DNA from 2 places in the Novosphingobium sp. YAF33 genome. Region 2 is predicted to be linked to the other one. Evidence: riboswitches for the same ligand, from Rfam matches in the RefSeq annotation. Region 2 holds a riboswitch; the other holds the start of a gene.

Evidence for each region. Region 2 has a riboswitch for cobalamin ahead of AB4Z00_RS02215 (cobyrinate a,c-diamide synthase). Riboswitches for the same ligand answer to the same signal wherever they lie in the genome.
Region 1: linked by a shared signal. The riboswitch ahead of AB4Z00_RS00975 (TonB-dependent receptor domain-containing protein) and the one ahead of AB4Z00_RS02215 (cobyrinate a,c-diamide synthase) in region 2 are both predicted to bind cobalamin.

What each region holds. Positions count from the first base shown of each region.
Region 1 is NZ_JBFRCW010000001.1:207,144-211,348, forward strand. Features, by position in the region: gene AB4Z00_RS00970 (ABC transporter substrate-binding protein) at 1-698, opposite strand, end outside; gene AB4Z00_RS00975 (TonB-dependent receptor domain-containing protein) at 695-2,515, opposite strand; cobalamin riboswitch at 2,615-2,826, opposite strand; gene AB4Z00_RS00980 (cell wall hydrolase) at 3,063-4,205, shown strand, end outside.
Region 2 is NZ_JBFRCW010000001.1:485,148-489,352, reverse strand. Features, by position in the region: gene paoC (aldehyde oxidoreductase molybdenum-binding subunit PaoC) at 1-1,193, shown strand, start outside; gene AB4Z00_RS02215 (cobyrinate a,c-diamide synthase) at 1,183-2,505, opposite strand; cobalamin riboswitch at 2,679-2,902, opposite strand; cobalamin riboswitch at 3,049-3,239, shown strand; gene AB4Z00_RS02210 (TonB-dependent receptor plug domain-containing protein) at 3,414-4,205, shown strand, end outside.

The DNA of each region.
Region 1 (4,205 bases), 280 kb from region 2:
TGGGAAAGGCCCCGCGCGCCGGCAATATTCGTAAAGCCGGTGTGCTTCATCATGTCAACGATCAGGGTCTGGTCGCCCGCCACCAGTCCACCGGATTCCCACACTATTGCCGGAAGAAGCGCTGAGCCCGGCGGCGGCGCATCGCGGCGCACGGCGGCGTCGATGCGGGCCACCAGCCTTTCGCCCAGCGCGGCATGACCCGCCAGCCGTGCCAGCGTGCGGACCTGTTCGCGCGCGGCTCCCAGGTCCGACGCGATCGGCATCTTCACCAGCCGGTAGCCGAGGCGCCGGAATGCCGCCTCGCTCGCAGGGTCGAGGAACGCGCTGGCCACGACCACCCTGGGATGGATCGTCGCCACTTCCTCCACCGTCCCCGAGATCGCCCGGTACCGGCGCGCGCGGGCGATCGGCATCGAGCTGCTCTCGGGATCCTGGCTATAGCTGGAGATCGCCAGCAACTGCCCCGGATCCATCACTTCGGCCAGGATGGCGTCCGTGCAGGGGTTGAGCGAGACGATGGTGGGGCGCTCCGCCCCGCTCTCGCCGTGGCCCGGTACCGCGGGGGCGGCCTCGGTGGTGTCACCGCCCCCGCAGCCCGCCAGCGCCGCCGAGCCGGCCAGAGCCAGCACGACAAGGAACCGGCGGGCCTTGCGCCTGCCCCGTCCAACCGATGTCGTCAGGGCAGACGACAGGATCACATCTTCACCCGCACCCCGGCATAAGCCGCGCGGCCCGGGGTGCCATATGTCCGCACCACTTCGTAGTGCTCGTCGAACAGGTTTTCGACACGGCCGTAGACCTGGATGTTCTGCGTCACGTCGAAGGCGCCGCGCAGGCCGACGACGACATTGCCGCCGAGGTAGTAGGTATTGGCGATGTCGTCATAGCGACCGCCGCCCACGCGCAAGTCCGCACCGAGGCGGAAGCCGTCCGACCAGTGCTTGTCCAGGCTGGCATAGAGGTTCGTCTTGGGACGGCGAGCGAGGCGCGTGCCGGTCACCTCGTTCGTAGCGTCGAGGTAAGTGGCCGAAAGGCTCATGTCGAAGCCTTCCCAGTCGCTCACCTGCATGCCCAGTTCCACGCCCTTCGCCCGCGCGCGGCCGACGTTGTAGTAGTTGAAGGCGGTCAGGTCGTAATCGATCAGGTTCTTCGTCTTGCGGTCGAAGTAAGTGACCGAGAACGTGCCGTGGCCTTCCGCAAAGGGCTGCTCCACGCCGACATCCCACGACTTCGACGTCTCGGGATCGAGCGCGCGGAAGCCGGAATTGGAATAGAGCTGGTAGAGCGACGGCGCCTTGAAGCCCTCTCCGTAGCTGGCGCGCAGGATCGGCGCTTCCTCGCTGCCGCCGATCACCCAGGCACCGTTGGCCGAGAAGGTGGTCTTGTGGCCGAAGTCCGAATTGTCGTCATAGCGCAGGCCGCCGTTCAGCGTCAGCCCGGTGACGGGGCGCAGGGTCAGCATGCCGAAGTAGCTGTCGATCGAGGTCGAATCCTTCGAACCGTAATTGTCGGAGAACTTCTGCTTCTCCGTCTCGGCGCCGACGAGGATGCTGGCCATGTCGATGGGGGTGTAGGAGACCTGACCCTCGAAACGGTCGGCGCGGCCATTGGTGGTGTAGGGACCGAAGACGGCATCGTCCGAGATGCGGCGCGTATCGGTGAGGCCATAGCCCAGGCGCGCGCTGAGGCGGCCGTCCAGCCCCTTGTAGCGCAAGTTGGCATAGCCCACGGTATCGCGCTTCATGCCCACGTTCAGGGCATCGGCGCCGGTGTTGTCGTAATCGTAATTGGCCTTGATCCAGTACGTCCCGGCATCGGCGGTAAGACCGCTCACCAGCTCCACTTCGGCGCGGGCGTTGGCGCTCTTGCTCTCGAAGCCGTCCTTCTCTTGGCCGCCGAGGCGCTCGTCGAAAGCGGAGTAGCCGTCGCCCTTGAGCCAGTTGCCGCCCAGGGTCAGGCCCACCGGCCCGACCTTGCCCGCCGCCGAGGCGCCGAGCTGCTTCTGGTCGCGCCAGCCGTATTCGGCCTGGCCGCGCGCGGTCCACTGCTCGGTCGGGCGCGCGGTGATGAGGTTGATGACGCCGCCGATCGCGCGGCTGCCCCAGAGCACGCCGGACGATCCGCGCACCACTTCGATGCGGTCGAACTGGCCGACGGTCAGGCTGCCGAAGTCGAAGCCGCCGCCCACGTCGCCGGGATCGTTGATGCGCACGCCGTCGATCAGCACGAGGCTCTGCGCGTTCTCGGCGCCGCGGATGAACACGCTGGCCGGCTGGCCGAAACCGCCCGACTGGGCAAAAGTCACACCCGGCAGGCGGGCCAGGATGTCGGTCGCGGTGACCGCCTGGGTGCGCTCGATATCCTCGCGGGTGATGACCGAGACGGACTGGCCGATCTCGCTGGTGGGGGTTTCGGTGCGCGTCGCGGTGACGACGATACTATCGATTGCGGCTTCATCCGCGAAAGCGGGGGTCGAGACGGCAAGAGCCGTCCCCAGCAGAAACAGGTACTTCACGCGTATTCCTCCAACCTGAACGACTTTGCCGTCCATGGCGGAGACGCGCGCTTTTCCTCATGCGCGTGCTCGCTGCATGCCGGGACACCCCGCCCGGCTGCGGAACGACCGTCAAAGGCAGGTCTCCTGGCTCCCGGATCTTCGCGCCGCCTGCCGCCTTCCCGGTGTGACCCAGTGGCATAGCGTGGCAGGGGCGCTCCCCGGTTACAGTTGCGGGGGCAGCTTCGGACTTGCGCCGAAATTCCCACCAGGGTTCCCTTTTCACGAAACCCGGGGCCCGGCTCCGGGCCACCCATGACGTCGCGAGTGCCGATACTGGGCAGTGGGGGGATTGGCAAGCGGCGCAAAGGGCGGCGCGGCGGTATCGCCGGGGACGATCGCAAACAAACTCTTAAGCGATTCAGCCTATCGCTGCCCGCTGTACCGCTTCGGGACGCGCCGATTTCCAGGGATGCCGCGCCCGGCAAAGCAGGTTAGGCGCAAGATACGCGATGACCCGGTGGAACGCGAAATCCGCGCTGGCCGACAATGCGCCGAAAGGACCCGAGTGACCGCTGCCGCCCTTCCTGCCTGCACCGAAACCTGGGAGCCGCGCCCGCGCGATTTCCAGGGTCATTTCGTGCGCGGCGGACGCAAGCGGCTGCAACGCAGGCGGCGGCGCTGGACGCTCGGCTCGGCCGCGCTCGTCGCCGTGGCCCTGCCTGCCTTCGCCGCGCCTTCCTTCGCCCCGGCCGAAGCCTGGGACCGCCTCACCGCCTCCGGGACGGAAACCGGCGGCGCGCCCGTTCTGCCCATGCCGTTCGAGCAGGCCGGCGCCAGCTTCCCCGGCTCTGCCTATTACTATCTCGAAGCCGAACAGCCCGTGCTCAAGATAGGCGAAGGCATCCATTCCGACGCGGATGACGGAACCGGCGGCCCCGGCCCGGTCGCCCGCGCCCTGCGGATCGACAATTCCGGGGTGGACCGCAGCCGCGCGCTCCAGTGCCTGACGGCGGCGATCTATTACGAAGCCGCCAGCGAGCCCGACGGCGGCCAGCGCGCCGTGGCCCAGGTCGTGCTCAACCGCGTGGCCCATCCGGCCTATCCCAAGACCGTCTGCGGCGTCGTCTACCAGGGTTCGGAGCGGCCGACCGGCTGCCAGTTCTCCTTCGCCTGCGACGGATCGCTGGCCCGCGCGCCGCAGCGCTTCTTCTGGCAGCGTGCCGAATCCGTAGCCCGCGCCGCGCTGTCCGGCGAAGTCTATACGCCGATCGGTCTGGCGACGCATTATCACACGATCCAGGTCAATCCCTACTGGGCCCCGAGCCTGCACTATCTGACCACCATCGGCGCCCATCGCTTCTATGCCTTCAACGGCGCCGCGGGCCGCCCTGCCGCGTTCCGCTTCGCCTATTTCGGCGGCGAGCCGCTGGCCGCCCCGCATCGCCGCGACGAGTCCGCCGCCTCGGCCCTTGCCACCGCCGCGCTGGACCCGCTGGCCGTGCAGCGCAGCTTCGGCACCGCCGAGGCGCTCCGCCCCGGGCAGGCCGCTGCGCCTTCGCCCGCCATGCCCTCCGCCGCCCCTTCCACGGGTGCGGAGCGCGCGCCCGTCTATGCCAGCGACGTGCGGGATCGCGGGGGCGAGTCGCTCTACAAGGCCAGCAACTTGCCCGAGACCCAGGGCGTGCGGCCGGAATATGCCAATTCGGGC
Region 2 (4,205 bases):
TGCGGCTGGCCGAACTGGACCTGCCCGAAGCCAATGCCATGCGCGCACCCGGCGAAGCGCCCGGCCTCATGGCGCTGGAGATCGCCATCGACGAAGTGGCCGAGAAGCTGGGCATGGACCCGGTGCGGTTCCGCGTGCTCAACGATACGCAAGTCGATCCCGAGCATCCCGAGCGGCCCTTCTCGCAGCGCAACCTCGTGCGATGCCTGGAGGACGGTGCCAAGCGCTTCGGCTGGGAACGCCGCCAGACGCGTCCGGGCAAGATGCGTGACGGGCGCTGGCTGATCGGCATGGGCGTGGCGGCGGCGTTCCGCAACAACATCAACATGACATCGGCCGCGCGCGTGCGGCTGTCGAGCGACGGCGTGGTCACGGTGGAGACCGACATGACCGACATCGGCACCGGCTCCTACACCATCATCGCCCAGACCGCGGCGGAGATGATGGGCCTGCCGGTGGAGAAAGTGCGCGTGAAGCTGGGCGATTCCTCGTTCCCGGCCTCCGCAGGCTCCGGCGGGCAATGGGGCGCCAACAGCTCCACGTCTGGCGTCTATGCGGCCTGCGTGAAGCTGCGCGAAGCCGCGGCGCAGCGGCTCGGCATGGACCCCGCCACCGCGGAATTCGCCGATGGCGAAGTGCGCGCGGGCAACCGCTCCGCCGCCCTGGCCGAGGCGGCGAAGTCTGGCGAGATCGTTGCCGAAGAGACGATGCAGTGGGGCGACCTGGGCAAGAAGTTCCAGCAGTCGACCTTCGGCGCGCACTTCGTGGAAGCGGCCGTGGACGCCTATACCGGCGAGACGCGGGTGCGACGCATGCTGGCGGTCTGCGCGGCCGGACGTATCCTCAATCCCAAGACGGCGCGCAGTCAGGTGATCGGCGCCATGACCATGGGCGTGGGCGGCGCGCTGATGGAGGAACTGGCCGTCGACAAGCGCTTCGGGTTCTTCGTCAATCACGACCTTGCCGGGTACGAAGTGCCGGTCCACGCCGACATTCCGCACCAGGACGTGGTTTTCCTCGACGAGGCGGACGACAAGGTCTCGCCGATGAAGGCCAAGGGCGTGGGCGAACTCGGGCTCTGCGGCGTCGGCGCGGCCGTGGCCAACGCGGTCTACAACGCCACGGGGGTGCGCGTGCGGGACTATCCGCTCACGCTGGACAAGCACCTTGCGAAGCTGCCGGCTATCGCCTGAATCCCAGGTCGGCGGTTTGGCAGGTCAGCAGGTCGGCGATCAGCTCCGGCGCCGAGGGGAAGTAGAAGTGCATGTAGCTGGCCGTGAGCGGTCCGTGGCGGAACAGGCGTTCGCCCGGCCGCCCGTCCGGCGTGACGGCGCTGACGGTGGGCAAAAGGGACGTTTCCAGCCGCGAATAGTGGAACGTGTGGCCCCGCGCGACATGACCGCCCAGTTCCATCTCTTGCATGCCCAGCGCTGCCAGCCGCCTTTGCATCACGGCCCGCGCAGGCAGCAGGCCGAGCAGGGCGGCACTGGCGCCGTCGGTGCTTTCGAGCCTCTCGGAGGCGTAAAGCATGCCGCCGCATTCGGCCAGGATCGGCCGCCCTGCCTGGAAGTGGGCGCGGATCGCCGCGATCATCGGGCGATTGGCGGAAAGAGCGTCCAGGTGCAGCTCGGGATAGCCCCCGGGTAGCCACAAGCCGTCGCAAGGGGGCAGCATGGCATCGCGCAGCGGCGAGAAGAAGGCGAGCCGCGCCCCGGCCCGTTCCAGAAACGCGAGGTTGGCGGGATAGATGAAGCCGAATGCCTCGTCGCGGGCAATGGCGATGCGGCGGCCTGACAGCGCGGAAGGCGGCGCTTCGGCGGCTTCCGGGGCGGGGAAGGGCACCGGCTCGGGCAGCCAGAGCGCGGTTTCGGGCAGACTGTCGGCGGCGCGGTCTATGCGCGCCTCGATATCCGCCACCTCCCCGGCCTGCACCAGTCCGAGGTGCCGTTCGGGCAGGCCGAGCCCGGCATCGCGCCGGAGGGTGCCAAGCCATTCCACGCCGTCCGGCATGCCGCGCTCCAGCAGTTCGGCATGGCGCGCGCTGCCGACGCGGTTGGCCAGCACGGCGGCCAGGGTCACGTCGGCGCGGTAGGTGGAAAGGCCGTGGACCAGCGCACCGAACGTCTGCGCCATCGATGCCCCGTCGATCACCGCCATGACCGGCAGACCGAACAGGCGGGCAATGTCGGCGGAGGAGGGGGTGCCGTCGAACAGGCCCATCGCCCCTTCGACAAGGATCAGGTCGGCGTCCCGCGCGGCCTCGTGCAGCAGGGCGCGGCATTCCCGCTCTCCGCACATGAACAGGTCGAGCTGGTGGACGGGCGCGCCGCTGGCCCTTTCCAGCACCATCGGGTCCAGGAAGTCCGGCCCGCACTTGAACACCCGCACTTTGCGCCCGGCGCGGCGGTGGCGGCGGGCCAGCGCGGCGGTGACGAGGGTCTTGCCCTGTCCCGACGAGGGCGCGGTGACCAGCAGGGCGGGACAGGCCGTCATGCGGGCAGGCACGAATATCGTCCGGACGGAGCGGTATCCGAAAGGCGGAAGGGGCAGGGCGGCATGACGGTTCGATCCTCCTGGGCGCAAGTACGGCTTGTCGTCTCGCGAAAGACCGGGTCCGCGGGGAGCAGCGCTCCGCATCGGGCATGGCCCCCGTCCGCCCGGTTCATCCCGCCCGCGCGAAGGATCGACGGCTGGGGGCCGGTTTCCTGACTTCCTGGGCCCGATTTCTTGGAATCGGCGCGCCTTCCGCCGCCTTCTCGGCACCGCGCGGTGCCAATGGCGTGCTGGCGGGGCGCATCCCCGGTTACAGTTGCGGGAGCAGTGCCGGATTCCAGCGGAATTACCCCTCTGGCCCGGACTTCCCGATTAAGCCCTTGCGGGCACCCCTGGCCCGGCGGGCCTATGGTACTTCGCCAGAGAGCGCAAGCGCGGGACAAGGCAAGCGCAAGCGTCGGACAAGACCAGCGCAAGCGTCGGACATGACCAGCGCAAGCGCGGGACATGACCAGCGCAAGCGCCGGGCTCTTGCACGCGGCACCCCACCGGGATAGGGGCGCTCCAGCGACAGGTTCCCCGCAAGGGGATCAAAAGGGAACGCGGGTGAATGCCCGGGCTGCCCCTGCAACTGTAAGCGGCGAGCCGTGCGGCCAATTCGCCATTGGGGATGCAAGTCCCTGAGAAGGCGGCCGAAATGGCACTGACCCGTGAGCCAGGAGACCTGCCTGACGCCGTCGTTCTTCGACCGGACAGGGTGAGCCGGGCGAACGGGGCCATTCCTCGCGCAACGACAGCCATTGCCGTGCCGGCACGCGCCGCGCGGGAGGGGGGCGTCGTCCGCTGCATGGGCGGCAGAGGCCCTGCCTTTCGCATGCGTGCCGACCCGGCCGGGTCGATGCTCGTGCGAAGGACATGCCGTGAACTGCCGAATTCCCGCCGCCAGCCCCCTGGCTCTCGCGCTCGCCCTTGCAGGGGCGCTGCACCCGCTCGCGGCCCTGGCCGAGGAGGCCGATGCAGTGCCTCTGGACGAACGCATCGTGGTCACCGCCCTGCGCACGCCCGTTGCGGCCGACCGGGTGGCCGATACCGTCACCGTGCTCGACGAGGCGCAGATCGTTGCGGCCCAGCCGATCGCTCTGACCGATGTGCTGCTGCGCACGCCCGGCATCAGCATGTCGCGCAACGGCGGTTACGGCACCACCACGTCGCTGCGCATTCGCGGTGCCGATGCCGGGCAGACGGTGATGGTGATCGACGGGATGCGCCTGTCGGACGCCTCATCGACGGCGGGAGGCTATGGCTTTGCCAATTTCCTGATCGACGATGCCGATCGCATCGAGATCCTGCGCGGTCCGCAATCGATCCTCTGGGGCAGCGATGCCATCGGCGGTGTCGTCAACGTCCGCACTCGCCGCGCGGCCGCGCCGCTGGAAGGCAGCTTCGCGGTGGAAGCAGGAACCCATGACACCGTCTCGGCCCGCGCGGGTCTTGGCGGCACCTCCGAGGCCGTCGACTGGCGCATTGCCGCCTCGCGCTTCGCCACGGACGGCATCTCCGCGCGCGCGAACGGCAAGGAGGACGACGGCTACCGGCGCAGCGCGGCCAGCGGCACGATGACTTACCGCGTCGCGCCCGGCATCTCGCTGGATCTGCGCGGCTACTGGTCGGATTCGCGGAACGCGTTCGACGGTACCTCCGGCGACTCCCTG